Regions from separate parts of the Bradyrhizobium sp. 147 genome, predicted to be linked through region 1. Evidence: riboswitches for the same ligand, from Rfam matches in the RefSeq annotation. Region 1 holds a riboswitch; the other holds the start of a gene.
The links. Region 1 has a riboswitch for cobalamin ahead of IVA87_RS10575 (energy-coupling factor ABC transporter permease). Riboswitches for the same ligand answer to the same signal wherever they lie in the genome.

Region 1 (7,517 bases):
GCAGGCCGAGCATGCGGGCCGCATCGATCTTGGCGCGCGCACCGTCTCCGCCGGAATTACGGGCAACGATCCAAGTGATCCCGCGCCCCCGCAGCAGCTCCAGCTCGCTATGAAGCGTGAACGGCCCGCGCGACACGATCACGTCGGCCGGAAAGGGCAGGGTTGTTTCGGGCGGATCCACGAAACGCAGCGTGTAGCGATGCTGCGGCGTCATCGCAAATGGCGCGATGTGTTGGCGGCCGATCGCGAGGAACACTTTGGCCGGCCTTTCGGGCAGCGTCGCGACGGCGGCGTTGACGTCGACGACCTCGATCCAGTTGTCGCCAGGCGCTTTGGTCCAGGGCGCGCGCTCCAGCGCAATCAATGGCGTGCCCGTCTCCGCGCAGGCTTCGACCGCATTGCGGCTCATCTCCGCCGCGAAGGGGTGGGTCGCGTCGACCACATGCGTGATGCCTTCACGACGAAGGTATTCGGCAAGCCTGCCCACGCCGCCGAAGCCGCCGATGCGGGTCGGCAGCGGCTGATCGGCGGGCGTGCGGGTGCGACCGCCATAGGAATAGACGGCCTTGATGCCCGCGCGCGCGATCGCCGCGGCGAGCAGGCTCGCATCGGCTGTTCCGCCCAGAACGAGGGCGCGCATCATGGCTGATCCCTGGCTGACCATCATCGGTATCGGCGAAGATGGCCTTGCCGGGCTGTCCGAAGCAAGCCGAAAGGCGCTTGCCAAGGCAGAAACCGTCTTCGGCGGCGAGCGTCATCTTGCGCTTGCGCAAGTTGGCAGCCGCGGCCGTCCGTGGCCGGTGCCGTTCGATGCAGATATGGTGCTGAGCTGTCGCGGCCGGCCGACGGTCGTGCTCGCCTCAGGCGATCCGTTCTGGCATGGCGCCGGTGCAAGTCTTGCCGACAAGCTGCAGGCTGGCGAGTGGATTGCGCACTCCGCGCCGTCGACGTTCTCGCTCGTCGCCGCGCGGCTTGGCTGGCGTCTGGAATCGGTGATCTGTCTTGGACTTCACGCTGCGCCATTCGAACGTCTCGTGCAGCATCTGGCGCACGGGGCGCGGATCATCTGTCTCGTCCGTAATGGCAAAGCGGCCGGCGATCTCGCGAACTGGCTAACCGAGCGCGGCTGGGGCCCTTCCGCATTCTGGACTCTCGCCGCGCTTGGCGGGCCGAATGAAAGCGTCAGAGAGTATCGCGCTGACAGCTTTACGCGCGCTTCGTCCGGAAACCTCGTTGCGGTTGCGCTGGAGGCGAAGGGCGGGCAGGGGCTGTCTCGCGGTTCGGGCCTGCCGGACGATCTCTTCGCTCACGACGGCCAGATCACCAAGCGGCCGATGCGCGCCTTGGCGCTCTCGGCGCTGGCGCCGTGTCCCGGCAGGACGCTGTGGGACATCGGCGCCGGTTCGGGCTCGATCTCGATCGAGTGGGCGCTGTGCGGCGGAACGGCGGTGGCCATTGAGGCGCGTGATGATCGAACTGCAAACATCCGCAGCAACGCGGCCGCGTTTGGACTGGAGCATCGGATCACGGTCATCGCGGGCGAAGCACCCGATGCTCTGACAGCGCTGGACGCGCCGGACGCTGTCTTCGTCGGCGGCGGCCTCGATGGCGCGATGTTTGACGCCATCTGGTCGCGGTTGGCGCCTGGGGCGCGGCTCGTCGCGCATGCGGTGACGCTGGAGACAGAGGCGCTGCTCGGCGAACTGCACCAGCGCCACGGCGGCGAGCTGATGCGGGTGGAGATCGCGCATGCAGCCCCACTCGGCCGCTACCGGTCATGGGAGGCGGCGCGGCCGGTGGTGCAATGGAGTGTGGTCCGATGAAAGTTGCCGGGCTCGGATTCAAGAAGGATGTGACGCTGGCTTCACTGCGCGAGGCGCTGCTGGCCACCGGCGGTTTCGAAGGCCTTGCTGCGGTGGCAACCGTCAGCGACAAGGCCGATGCCGAAGCGCTGAAGCAGCTCGCGCGCGAATGCGGTGTGCCGATCAAGGCTGTTCCTGCCGATGTGCTTGCGAGCGTCGACACGCCGACGCAGTCGAAGCTTATTGCGGAAAAGTTCGGCACGGGATCAGTCGCCGAAGCCGCGGCGCTTGCCGCGGCTGGCCCTCGCGCGCGGCTGATTGCGAGGCGGGTTGTCTCGCAGGATCGCACCGCGACCGCCGCGATTGCGGAAGGAGACGGCTTATGACCGTGCATTTCATCGGGGCCGGCCCGGGCGCGCCCGATTTGCTGACCTTGCGCGGCCGCGACCTGATCGCCGCCTCTCCACTGTGTCTCTATGCCGGCTCGCTTGTGCCGGCGGGTGTGCTGGCGCATTGCCCGCCGGGCGCGCGGATCGTCAACACCGCGCCGCTGTCGCTCGACGAGATCATCGCCGAGATCGTCGCCGCGCACGCGGACGGCAAAGACGTCGCCCGTCTGCATTCCGGCGATCTCTCGATCTGGTCGGCGATGGGCGAGCAGCTCCGCCGCCTGCGCGCGCTCGGCATTCCCTATTCGGTCACGCCGGGCGTGCCGTCCTTCTCGGCTGCTGCCGCTGCGCTGGAGACCGAACTGACGCTGCCTGGTCTCGCCCAGACGGTCGTGCTGACGCGCACGCCGGGCCGGGCCAGCGCCATGCTCGAGGGCGAGAAGCTTGCTGCGTTCGCCGCGACGGGCGCGGTGCTCGCGATCCATCTGTCGATCCATCTGCTCGACAAGCTCATCGCCGAGCTGACGCCGCATTACGGCGCAGACTGCCCGGTCGCGATCGTCTGGCGCGCGAGCTGGCCGGACCAGCGCATCGTCCGTGCCACACTGGCAACGCTCGATGCGGCTGTAGGCAGCGAGATGGAGCGCACCGCGCTGGTCCTGGTCGGCAGGACGCTGAACGCCACGGATTTTGACGAGAGCCGCCTCTATGCCGCCGACTATGATCGCCGCTATCGGCCGGTTGGCGCCGAGCCGCGCTTCCCGGAGGCGTCCTGATGGCGGCAGGTCTCGTCATCTCCGCACCGGCCTCGGGGGTCGGCAAAACCACGCTGACGCTGGCGCTCGCCCGCGCTTGGCGCAATCGCGGCTTGAACGTGCAGTGCTTCAAGAGCGGGCCCGACTATATCGATCCCGCCTTTCACGCTGCGGCGACGGGACGGGCCTCCGTCAATATCGATAGCTGGGCGATGGATCGCGGGGCGATCGCGCATCTCGTCAGCCGCGGCGCGGATGCCGACGTCGTGCTCGCGGAGGGCTCGATGGGCCTGTTCGACGGCGTCGCCGCGCGCGGCGTCTCCGGCACCGGCGCCACCGCAGACATCACCGAGATGCTGGGCTGGCCCGTGCTGCTGGTGATCGATCCCTCCGGCCAAGCGCAGACCGCGGCAGCAATTGCCGCGGGCCTTCGCGACTACCGCCCTGGCGTGCGCCTTGCCGGCGTGGTGCTCAATCGTGTCGCCAGCCCGCGCCACGAAGATCTCGTGCGTCGCGCGCTGAGAGACGCCGGCATCGCCGTGTTCGGCGCATTGCCGCGCCATGCCGAGATTGGTCTGCCGAAGCGCCATCTCGGCCTGGTGCAGGCCGAGGAGCAGGCCGGGATCGGCAAGCTGATCGACGAGGCCGCGCGCTTCGTTGCCGAGCATGTCGATCTCGATGCGGTGCTGCGGGCGGCCGCCAACTGGTCGCCGGCAGCGAGCAATGGTTTGAACGTGACGCCGCCCGGGCAGCGCATTGCGCTCGCCCGCGATGCGGCGTTCTCCTTCGTCTATCCGCACATGCTGGAGGCCTGGCGCGCGGCCGGCGCCGAGATCGTGCCGTTCTCGCCGCTGGCCGACGAACCGCCTGACGCGAGCGCCGATGTCTGCTGGCTGCCCGGCGGCTATCCCGAGCTTCATGCCGGCAAGATCGCGGCCAACGCACGCTTTCGCAGCGGCGTGCGGTCCTTCGCCGAGACACGGCCGGTCCACGGCGAATGCGGAGGCTATATGGTGCTGGGGACCGCTTTGACCGATGCCGATGGCGTGCGCCATGAGATGGCGGGGCTGCTCGGCCTGGAGACCAGCTTTGCCAAGCGCCGCATGCATCTGGGCTATCGTCTCGCCGAACTGGCCACGCCGATGCCGGGGCACCGGGCCGGCGCACGCCTGCGCGGCCACGAGTTCCATTATTCGACGATCATCGCCCAGCCCGACACGCCGCTGGCCGTGGTCCACGACGCAACCGGCGCGGTCATTGCCGAGACCGGCTCGCGGCGGGGCCAAGCCACCGGCACGTTCTTCCATCTGATTGCGGAGGACCGGTGAGCGGTTTTGTCAGTTTCGTCTCCGCCGGCCCCGGCGACCCCGAACTCCTCACGGTGAAGGGGACTGCACGGCTGCGCGAGGCCGACGTCGTGCTCTATGATGATCTTGCCTCCGGCGCGATCCTCGATCTCGCCCGTCCCGGCGCCAATCTCGTCGCGGTCGGCAAACGGGCAGGGCGGCCCTCGACCAAGCAGCACCACGTCAACCGCCTCTTGGTTGACTATGCCGCAACTGGCGCGCGCGTGGTGCGGCTGAAGTCTGGGGACGCCGGCATTTTTGGCCGGCTCGAGGAGGAGCTCGAGACGCTGCGCGAGGCCGGCATCGGCTACGAGATCATTCCCGGCGTCACATCCGCCTGCGTCGCCGCCGCGCAAGCCGGCATCCCCCTGACCCGGCGCCACACCTCGCGGCGGGTGCAGTTCGTGACCGGGGCCGACGTCACCGGCGAGCTGCCGCAAAACCTGAATTGGGTGGCGCTGGCAGATCCGGAGGCAACCACCGTGGTTTATATGGGTCGGCGCACCTTTCCGGCCCTTGCCGCAAAATTGATCGAGCATGGCCTCGCCGCAGATACGCCGGCGCTGTTTGCGGAATCTCTTGGCCGTTCCGACGAGCGGCTGGTGCGCACCACCATTGTCGAGCTTGCCGAGCAGCTTGCCCGCGGCGGCGCCGCTTCCACCGCCGCCGTCATCCTGTTCGGGGCGCTGGCAGGAGACGATCTGTCATGATGGCCGCGGCCGCCCTTGGCCCCTTGACGCCCGGCTCGCGAAAGGGGCACACAGGAGAGGCATGGTGCTCGACGCGGCGCAAAGCGCCGGAGCATAATCGGGAATGGGGGCGGGCGGACCCAGTTGCGGCGCCCAAATCCCCAGCCGCCCCCGCGACTGTAAGCGGTGAGGGGCTCCGATCAGCCACTGGGCCGCAAGGCTCGGGAAGGCCGGAGAACCGCAAGTGAACCGCGAGCCAGGAGACCGGCCCTGCACGTTTTGAGGCCAAGGCCGTCGGGTGTGACGGCAGGAAGGATCTGAGCCATGCATATCGAACCCGGAATCGTGACGGGCGCCAAGCTCGTGTTGAGTTACGCAACCGGCATCGCCGCAGGCGGCGTTGCCTTGAAGCTCGCCGTGGGGACCGTGCGCGAGCAGGGCATCGGCTCGTTCGCGACGCGCACGCTCGCCACCACCGGCCTCGTCTTCAGCTTCTTCCAGGTGCTGCCGCACTTCCCGGTTGGCGTCTCCGAGGTGCACTTCATCCTCGGCTCGACGCTGTTCCTGCTGTTCGGTGCTGCGCCCGCCGCCTTCGGCCTTGCGTTCGGGCTGCTGCTCCAGGGCGTCTTCTTCGTGCCGACCGACCTGCCGCAATACGGCATGAACATCACGACACTCCTGGTGCCGCTGTTCGCGATTCAGGCGCTGGCCACGCGGATCATTCCGCGCAACACCGCTTACGTCGATCTGCAATACCGCCAGGCGCTGGCGCTCTCGACCGCCTATCAGTCCGGCATCGTCGCCTGGGTGGCGTTCTGGGCCCTCTATGGCTCCGGCTTCGGCGCGACCAACCTCGCCAACATCGCGGCGTTTGCGGCATCCTATGCGCTGGTCATCGTGATCGAGCCGCTCGCCGATCTCGCGGTGCTGGCGCTGGCGAAGTCGCTGCGCGGTGTCACCGCGCCCGGCCTCGTCACGCCGCGCCTTCATAACGGCGCTTGAGAGACAAGCGAAGGGCGGCCGGTGCGGCCGCCCTTCGCGCTCGCGATGCTCACGCTTTCCTTAATAGGCATCGGTTGCGGCGATCCCGGGCAGCTCACGCGCGCCGCGGCCCGTGCCATCAACGCCGCCGATCTCGTCCTGATCCCGCGCAAGGGGACGGCGAAATCTGATCTCGCAGATCTCAGGCGGACGATCTGCGCGGATGTGCTCACCAGCGCGAGCACGCGCATCGCCGAGTTCGACTTGCCAGTGCGGGACACGACTGAGGCGGACTACCACAAGGGCGTGGACGATTGGCACGATGCCGTGGCGGCAACCTGGTCGCAAACCATCGCAAATCATCTCGGCGGCGAGGGCAAGGTCGCGCTGCTGATCTGGGGCGATCCTTCGCTGTACGATTCCTCGCTGCGCATTGCGCGGCGGCTCCATCCGTTGCCGACGATCGAGGTCGTGCCCGGCATCACCTCGATCCAGGCGCTGTGCGCCGCGCATGCGCTGCCGCTCAACGATATCGGCGAGCCATTCCTGGTCACGACGGGGCGGCGCTTGCGCGAAGGCGGCTGGCCACAAGGGGTCGATACCGTCGCTGTGATGCTCGACGGCGGCACGGCGTTCCAGTCGCTCGATCCGGCTGGTCTCCACATCTGGTGGGGCGCCTATCTTGGCATGCCCGATCAGATCGTCATGTCCGGTGCGCTGGCCGAAATCGGCCCGCGTATTGTCGCTGCGCGGCAGCAGGCGCGCCAGCGGCATGGCTGGATCATGGACAGCTACATTCTCAAGCGCACGCGTTAAGCGAGGCAGCATGCTCCCCGAATGGGTCTACCAAGAGTGTCCCGACATCTCCGCGATGCACCGCGAGGCAGCGATCGCGCGGCAGACGCAATTGACAAAGCCGACCGGCGCGCTCGGCCGGCTTGAGCAACTGGCGATCGAGCTTGCGGGCCTGCAAGCGACGGAATCTCCTCGCGCCGCGCGCGTGCCGATCATCGTCTTCGCCGGCGATCACGGCATCGTCGCGCAGGGCGTGTCTGCCTATCCGCAAGGAGTGACGATCGCGATGATGGCGAATTTTGCCTCCGGTGGCGCCGCGATCTCGGTGCTGGCGCGTGAGCTTGGTTCCAGCCTGGAGGTGGTCGACGCCGGAACGCTGGCGCAGGAACAGATGGCGGGCGTCGTCACCGACAAGCCGCGGAGCGGCACGCGCGATTTCAGCGTGGAAGCTGCACTCGAGCCTGCGGAACTGGCATTCGCCTTCGCAGCCGGGCAGCGCGCGGTTGCACGCGCGGAAGTCGGCCGGCCTGATCTGGTGATCTTCGGCGAGATGGGCATCGGCAACACCACGGTCTCGGCGGCCATTGCGGCGAGCCTGCTCGGCATCAGCGCCGAGGAGATCGCGGGCAGCGGCACCGGTATCGACGCGGCCGGCCGCGCGCACAAGGCGCGGGTGATCGATGCCGCGATTGCGCGCCATGGCATTGCGGGCGCTTCGTCCGAACACATCTTGTGTGCCGTCGGCGGTCTCGAGATCGCG
Region 2 (7,517 bases), on a different contig from region 1:
CGCCGCCCTTGGCATCATTCTTCGCTTGCTCTGCGCGAGGGGGCCATTCCGGGAACCGAATCGCCTGGGGTTCGGGCAAGTCTTGGCCTTGCCCTCTTACGAGTTTCGCCAAAGTCAAACTTGCACGTTGTATGGCCGCGCCCAGGGCACGGGCCATGGTTCGGCGGTTCTGATCGTCTATGACAATCCCATTGGTCGTCAGATAGCCGTTTGCAGCGTCCAAACACGCTTGCTCCATCCGGAAAATCTTGTCCTCTGGCAGCTCTGGGGCACCATCTAACGCCCGCTGAGAGGCAGCCAGGATCTCTTTCCTGGTCTGCGGGGGACCAAATAGGCGATCGCCAGCCACGGTATCCCAGTTGGTCTGCTGGCTTGGATTGTCCCTGTACTGCTCTAGCCATTGATCGTGGGCGACCGTGGCGAAACGGTGCGCTTCTCGCTCGGTCAGGGGTACCGGGCCCGCGCGCAAATTCGCCCAGCGAGCCTCTAGCTCGGCGAGCGCGTTCGCATGCCGCACCTTTGCCTCCGCAGGATCGCGGGTCTGGAGGCTTACCTTTTCCTCGCGCTTGCCAACAAGCTTACGCAGATCCTCCGGAACGGCTTTCCGGAGCTGATAGATTCCAGTTTTGGGGTGCTTCCACGGACGCGACATGGCTAACGGCATTGTACCACTCTTCTGTACCACTGAGGAGCGGGTAAGCCGTTGAATTTGCTGAATTGCTTTGGATATCAGGCTCTTAAAAGAGCGGTGGTGCCCAGGAAAGGACTCTGACCTCCAAGTCAGGACCGGAAACTACTCCGGTCGAATCGCGCCAGTCACGCGGTCCGCGCCATGCCTGGCGCACCAAAAAAAGCCCGGCCTCCTCCGGAGGCCGGGCGAAAGTCACGCAGGAACGACGCTGCTTTATGCATCGCACCAGCTTTCGTCGGTAGGGAGGACTTACCGGCGATCGATTTCGGCGAGGGCATTCGCCGTCAAAAAAGGAGAAACGGATATCACTCCGCGCGAAATCTGGAGCCGCTTGCCTTCCGCTCCTGTCGGAAACTTCACGACTTGTCCACCACTCGCCCGCTGTCCGGTTGGGACGTCAGTGCCTTGATCGAGCTGGGATCCTTCGCGCAAGCGGTTTGGCTGCCGTGCCCTGAAACACAAGCGGCAGTTTGCCGTCGCGCAGCAGCATTTGGCACGCCCCCCAAAAACCAACAACGCTCGATTACCTTTCCCGGAGCGCGTGCCAGGACGCGAATTTCGTATGACGTTCCGTAAGGACGGTAAAATAGATTGTTGTGATGGGACGCATCCACGCGATGGATAAATGAAAAAGTAGGGCTGTGCTTCGCGTGGAGCGTTAATGACGTCGCAATATGTGACCTGATCGGACGTCGCCGGCATGCTGTCGGCCGCCGGGTCGAGAATCGAGCTTGTCGCCGGCTGTATGCGACCGCCTCCGCCGACGCCCGGCGGCATTCCGAGGCGCTGGGAACTTTGGGAGCTCGCAAGGACATCGTAAGCCCCCAAAGCGCGTGCATCTTGTTCACAAACGCGTTTGCGAAACGCTCCGCACCATCATGGCTCAGCCCGCAACTCGCGTGCGGCGGCCACCATATTGACGAGCGCGGGACGCACCTCCTCCCAGCTTCGAGTTTTCAGTCCGCAGTCGGGATTGATCCAGAGCTGCCGATCGGAAACTCGCTGCCGCGCCAACACAATCAGCTGTTTGATTTCCGCCGCTGCGGGAATGCGCGGTGAATGAATGTCATAGACGCCGGGCCCGATCTCGTTGGGATATTTGTAGCTCTTGAAGGCCTCGAGCAATTCCATCTTAGAACGCGACGTCTCGATTGAAATGACGTCAGCATCCATTGCTGCGATCGCATCGATGATTTCGTTGAACTCGGAATAGCACATGTGGGTATGGATCTGAGTTCCGTCGGCGACAGCGGACGAGCAAACGCGGAAGCTGTCCACTGCCCAATCGAGATAGTTCCTCCACTGCGATTTGCGTAGCGGCAATCCCTCCCGCAACGCAGCCTCGTCGATCTGGATCATAGTCGCTCCAACCGCCTCAAGATCGATCACCTCATCTCGGATCGCAAGAGCGATCTGACGGCATGTCTCGCTCCGCGAGATGTCGTCGCGGACAAACGACCAGTTCAGGATCGTCACCGGTCCGGTCAGCATAGCCTTGACGGGTTTCTTGGTCAGAGACTGCGCGTAGCGCCACCATTCAACGGTCATCGGCTTCGGCCGGGAGACATCTCCGAACAGGATAGGCGGACGAACGTACCGCGACCCATAAGACTGAACCCAGCCGTGCTTGGTGAAAGCGAATCCCAACAGCTGCTCGGCAAAGTATTGAACCATGTCATTGCGCTCGAACTCACCGTGTACGAGCACGTCCAGGCCGATATCTTCCTGCCACTGCACGGTACGGGCTGTCTCCGCTTTCAGAAGCTGCTCGTACTGCGCGTCATTCAGCGCTCCCCGCGCATGAGCCGCACGCGCATTCCGGACGTCGACCGTTTGCGGGAAGGATCCGATGGTTGTCGTTGGAAACATCGGCAATGCGAACGCGGCCCGCTGGACGTCGGCACGCTCGGTGAACGCACTGCGACGGCGACGCATGCTATCGTCGATCGCGGCCATTCGTCCGGCGACATTCGCATTGTGGATCTCGGGCGATGTTTCGCGGGTCACGGCGGCGTCCTCGGAAAGCGCAAGTTCATCGGCCACCTCGGCAGCATGGCCGGCCAGCGCTTTGCCCAATATCGAAAGTTCCTTGATCTTCTGAACTGAGAACGCCAGCCACGTCTTCAGATTGGGATCGAGATCGGTCTCTAGCTCAATGTCGATCGGAACATGAAGCAGCGAGCAGGAAGGAGCAATCTGAACACGGTCCCTACCCAGCTTTTTGACCAAAGGGGCAAGTTGGTCGAGCAGCGCCGCAAGATTGGAGCGCCAGACGTTGCGACCATCAACGACGCCTAGCGAGACCACGAGATCTCTGCGGGCTGTGGCGACAATTGCGTCCAATTGGTCGGGTGCCCGAACCAGATCGACATGAAGCCCGGCAACGGGCAAGGCAAGGGCTGTTTCAAGATTGTCGCCGATAGCCCCGAAATAAGTGGCCAACATGATTTTAAGGGCCGGCACAAGCTTTGCGAAATGAGCATAGGCCCGGCGGACGGCCGCCCGCGACGCTTCGTCGACGTCCATCACCAGGCATGGCTCGTCGAGCTGAACCCATTCCGCACCGCGCGAGGCTAGTTCGCGGAGAACATCGACATAGACTGGGAGGAGCCTATCAAGCAGCGACAGCGGATTGAATGCGGGATTTGCGCTTTTGCCGAGCTTCAGGAAAGTGACTGGGCCAACTAAGACGGGGCGCGTTTGGTAGCCGAGGCTTTTTGCCTCCTCATATTCCTCGATCGGCTTTCGAGAGGAATACTTAAAGATCTGATCCTGGTGAAATTCCGGCACCATGTAGTGGTAGTTGGTATCGAACCACTTCGTCATTTCCTGTGCTGCTACGCCAGGCCCATGCTGAGTGTGATCACCGTCCTGAGCGCCACGTGCCATGGCGAAGTAGGTCTTGAGCGACACAGGACCTTCGGTCCAGCCGTAGACGTCGGGAATGGCTCCGACCATTACGCTGGTATCGAGCACCTGGTCGTAGAGCGAGAAGTCATTGGAAGGAATGACCGTCACACCGCAGGATTTCTGCCGTGCCCAATTAGCGGCACGAAGTCCACTCCCCGCCTCGAGGAGCTCGGCTTCGCTGGAGTTTCCCGCCCAGTAGCTCTCGAGCGCGAACTTGAGTTCGCGTCGTGGGCCGATGCGTGACGTCCCCAATGTGGCAACGGGAAGCGAAAGAATAGACATAGATCAGACCCCATAATTGGGGCAAAGGCCATGGCGGACGCGTGCAGCGAATATCGCGTGAGCGACAGCTGCTTGGCGCACACCGGGACACCCCGCCCGTGGACGATATATTGTCGAGGCAGGTCTCCTGGCTCGCGGGTCGTCGCTGCTGTCCGGCCTTCCCAAAGCCGCATGGCTTCAGTGACTTCGTTGGACATCGGCTCGCCGCTTACAGTTGCGGGGGCAGCGCCGGCATTGCACCGGCTTCCCTCTTAGCTCCGGATCAAACGAAATCCGAAGACCACGACGGCTGGCATTAGACGCACGAGGATCGATCCGTCAACCTACTAAGTGTTGCCGCGATATTGCCCAAGCGATTGCCAGCTGTACCAGGTAGGGCACAACGGTCTTACTCCCGGCCTGGTAAAAACGCGTGGATCTGTGAAGCCTCCGCTTATGAATGCGTCCGCTCAACGCCCTCTTGGCGTAGTCGTGAGCTAACGCGAGCAGAACGAATGCGCTGGGCGCTTCGACATCTGCGTGATCGCGACAAGCCTGCTCTTTTCCGTCAGCAGCTTCTCGAACTCGCCCGTGAGGAAGTTGCGATCATGCTCGGCCGACATCCGCTTGAACACAGCGCCATGAGGCTCCTTAGGAATTGCCAAGGCCGGGATTGCTCCAGGATCGCACGGATGATCAGGTCGGACTGCCTGTGTACGGCGGACCCCGCGCCGAGCCGCGAGCTCGATCGCCTCCATGGCGTTGGTCAAGATGATCTCCTCGGTGCGCCAAGCACTTACGTGCTGAGCGACTTTGGCGCGCCTTCGTTGTTTCCGTCGCCGCTGGCGAGTAGTGCAGCCTGGACGTTGGCATGCGCGACATCGCGGGAACAGTTCCGGACCTCAGGATGCACGCTGACTTGCGAAACTGGAGTAAGCGGCGAGAGCGCGGGCGGCGGGGATCTGCTATGACCCTAGGCTCCATGCACTCGTGCATGGTGCGCGGATGCCGAGCTTCTCGTATGTCTTCAAGATCTCCGGACCGATCTCGTCGCGCGTGGAGACCGTCTCTTCGGCTTCGGCCGTGACGTAGCTTTAGATATCCTGCAAGTCGATCTTGGGATGTCGACGCCCGTCCACCTCGCCTCGTCTCCTCAGCCAGCGACGATAAGCCCCAACGCGGCGACTGGAGCATCGAGGCGGCTTTGTCCTTATTCGAGACAAATTTGACGGTGTTCTCTGACAGAGCCCTTCGATGGTTTCTCGGAGTCGATCAGCGCCTTAAACTCATAACGATGTTGATCGAACTCGATGCGCCGCACGCGGTCGGCGGCCTTCTCAAGCGCGACATCTATTACTTCGTTCGCAAAATCGAGCGGTGAAGCCTTCTGGACGCGGGCTGCTTATGCTGTCTTAGACTGGACACAGGTGTCAGGCACCGGACAGACCACCGCGCATTGCGGCGTGTCGGAATGGCCCTCGCACTCCGTACACTTTTTGGCATCGATAACGTAAATGTCGCGCTTGAGGCTGATCGCCGCGTTGGGACACTCGAACTCACATGCCCCACAAACGGTGCATTGCGAAGCGACGATCTTGTAAGCCATGCCTTCCGACTCCTTAGGCGAGCGATGCCATTGGCGATCCCTTTCAAATGCCGTGCCAAGGACAGACGCGCTCAATGATGGTCAATTTGCCCAGGGGTGCTGTCCCGGGTCTGAGACCATGTTGCATCTGCGACAGCAACGGGCCACTTCAATTTCAAGCTATGCGAGCCCTCAGGCCCTACTCCGAGAGTCACTCGCGACTCGACCGCTGGGCGCTTCCGTCGTTTGTCTTGCATGGCAGCGCGGGGCCAAGCGACGCTCGACGATTCCGAAACCGGCGGCGCGACTAAAAGCCGCGAGCCGACGCACGTCTACACCGGATCTCGGCAAACCTCCGGTCACACGCCCTGACTGGAGGTTTTGTGCAAGCCTCGCTCACGGCTGCAACGTTAACTCCGCGGATTGACTCGCTGGAGGCCTGATAAAAAGGGTTTGTGCTACAATAACTTTCGGCATCGCTTCGGAGGGAAATGAAGTTCCGCCGGGAGAAGCGTTACTGGCTTTGCAAAGTGACCGATTTAATTGCAGTCAGCCGCATGCCTGGTGCCGAGTAGGCATGGCGGCGCGGGCGAGCGCTGGTACGTTTTGCCTGGCTCTGCTCAGCCACTCCTCATGCAACTATTTTGGACGAAGTGGAACAGGGCTGAAAGATGACTGTGCAAATTGCTTCAGCCGCATGGCCTTTCCGAACAGATGGCCCTGCGCAAGGTCGAATCCGAGTTCGGTCACAGCGATCAGGTCGGCGTGGCTCTCCACACCTGCGGCGACGGTGCGCACGCTGTACTCTTTGGCTAGATCGACGATATGGCGGCACACCGTTCGCTTCAGGGGTCCATTTCCGCAACCGGCGACGTACTGCCGGTCCACTTTTAATTTCATGAACGGGAATTTTTCCATCCCCATCAGCTGCGGCCAATTGGCGCCGACATTGTCGATTGCAAGGCCAATGTTGTGAAAGCGAACCTCACGTGCGACCTCGATCAGGAGATCTAGGTTCTGGATCGCTTCCTCGCTATCGATTTCAATCGTCAAGCCGCCGAAAGCGGGGTGCGAGGGCATGCGCTGACAGAGATCGCGTACCGCTTGCGGGTCAATCAGGAATGCTGCCGGGAGATTGATGGAGAGATCGATCGAAGTTTGCTGCTCCAGAAGATACTGCCAATCTTTGATCGCGCGGTCGATCACGAACTGCGACAACTCCCTGAAATGCGGATCGTGAGCCTCCGCGATGAAATAGGCCGGTGGAACAACGCCCCAGGTCGGGTGCCGCATTCGCACAAGCGCCTCGGCGCCGCGGCGGCTGAGGGTACACGCGTCAAACTTCGGCTCATACCAGAGCTCAAGCCAGCCAGCGTGTAAGGCTTCCCCGACATGGACCGCGGGACGGGGCGCCGGCTCTCTGGGCAAGAGCATGGCGACCCGATCGCGCAGCGTCTCGGCTGCAAACGGCGTCCTCAGCGGCGGCAGCATATCAAGTCCATATTCGCCCCCGACCTGCTGCACTGCCGTCATGATGATCGACTCGCGGGCGCCGAACGCCAGCACTCCGCCTGCAAATCCTTCGCGTACGAGTATCTCGAGCAATCGTCCAGGCTCGATGCGATCCGAGCCAATGCCGAGCAGGATCAGATCAGGGAAGTCCGTGCCGAGTACGTGCGACAGCTCGTCAGCAGTCCCGCATTCGCTGATAACAAACCCCATATCCTCCAGCACATCCCGAAGAAAGGCGCGCAGATGCCGCTTGCCGACGGCCACGCACGCTCGCGGCCGCACCTTACGCTGTCCGAAGATTACAGGTTTTCCTCCGACTAGTTCGGCCTGCCCATGCTCCATTGCAACCACTCCCGTTCCGTGACGGTCCCTTAAACGAGGAGGGAAGGTAAACAAGCTGTGCTTGCCATTATCTTTCGATTCTTCGAGGTAAGCTTAAGATAGTGCATTAGCGTGCAAAATCTTTCGCGATGTTGTTCAGACGATTTTGTCGGGCGCACGCGTATGATACCTCTCCCGCCTCGCGCAACCTTGTACGAGTGACGCACACGAGTGTGG

Region 2: linked by a shared signal. The riboswitch ahead of metE (5-methyltetrahydropteroyltriglutamate--homocysteine S-methyltransferase) and the one ahead of IVA87_RS10575 (energy-coupling factor ABC transporter permease) in region 1 are both predicted to bind cobalamin.

What each region holds. Positions count from the first base shown of each region.
Region 1 covers NZ_JADPKL010000042.1:260,268-267,784, forward strand. Annotated here, with positions in the region: gene IVA87_RS10545 (cobalt-precorrin-6A reductase) at 1-643, opposite strand, end outside; gene cbiT (precorrin-6Y C5,15-methyltransferase (decarboxylating) subunit CbiT) at 642-1,823, shown strand; gene IVA87_RS10555 (cobalamin biosynthesis protein) at 1,820-2,188, shown strand; gene cobM (precorrin-4 C(11)-methyltransferase) at 2,185-2,967, shown strand; gene IVA87_RS10565 (cobyrinate a,c-diamide synthase) at 2,967-4,274, shown strand; gene cobA (uroporphyrinogen-III C-methyltransferase) at 4,271-5,002, shown strand; cobalamin riboswitch at 5,048-5,269, shown strand; gene IVA87_RS10575 (energy-coupling factor ABC transporter permease) at 5,306-5,983, shown strand; gene cobF (precorrin-6A synthase (deacetylating)) at 6,029-6,778, shown strand; gene cobT (nicotinate-nucleotide--dimethylbenzimidazole phosphoribosyltransferase) at 6,789-7,517, shown strand, end outside.
Region 2 covers NZ_JADPKL010000137.1:25,793-33,309, forward strand. Annotated here, with positions in the region: gene IVA87_RS31950 (DUF6538 domain-containing protein) at 1-664, opposite strand, end outside; gene metE (5-methyltetrahydropteroyltriglutamate--homocysteine S-methyltransferase) at 1,568-3,883, opposite strand; cobalamin riboswitch at 3,983-4,183, opposite strand; gene IVA87_RS31960 (hypothetical protein) at 4,360-4,632, opposite strand; gene IVA87_RS31965 (hypothetical protein) at 5,088-5,243, shown strand; gene IVA87_RS31970 (4Fe-4S binding protein) at 5,265-5,468, opposite strand; gene IVA87_RS31975 (EAL domain-containing response regulator) at 6,087-7,301, opposite strand.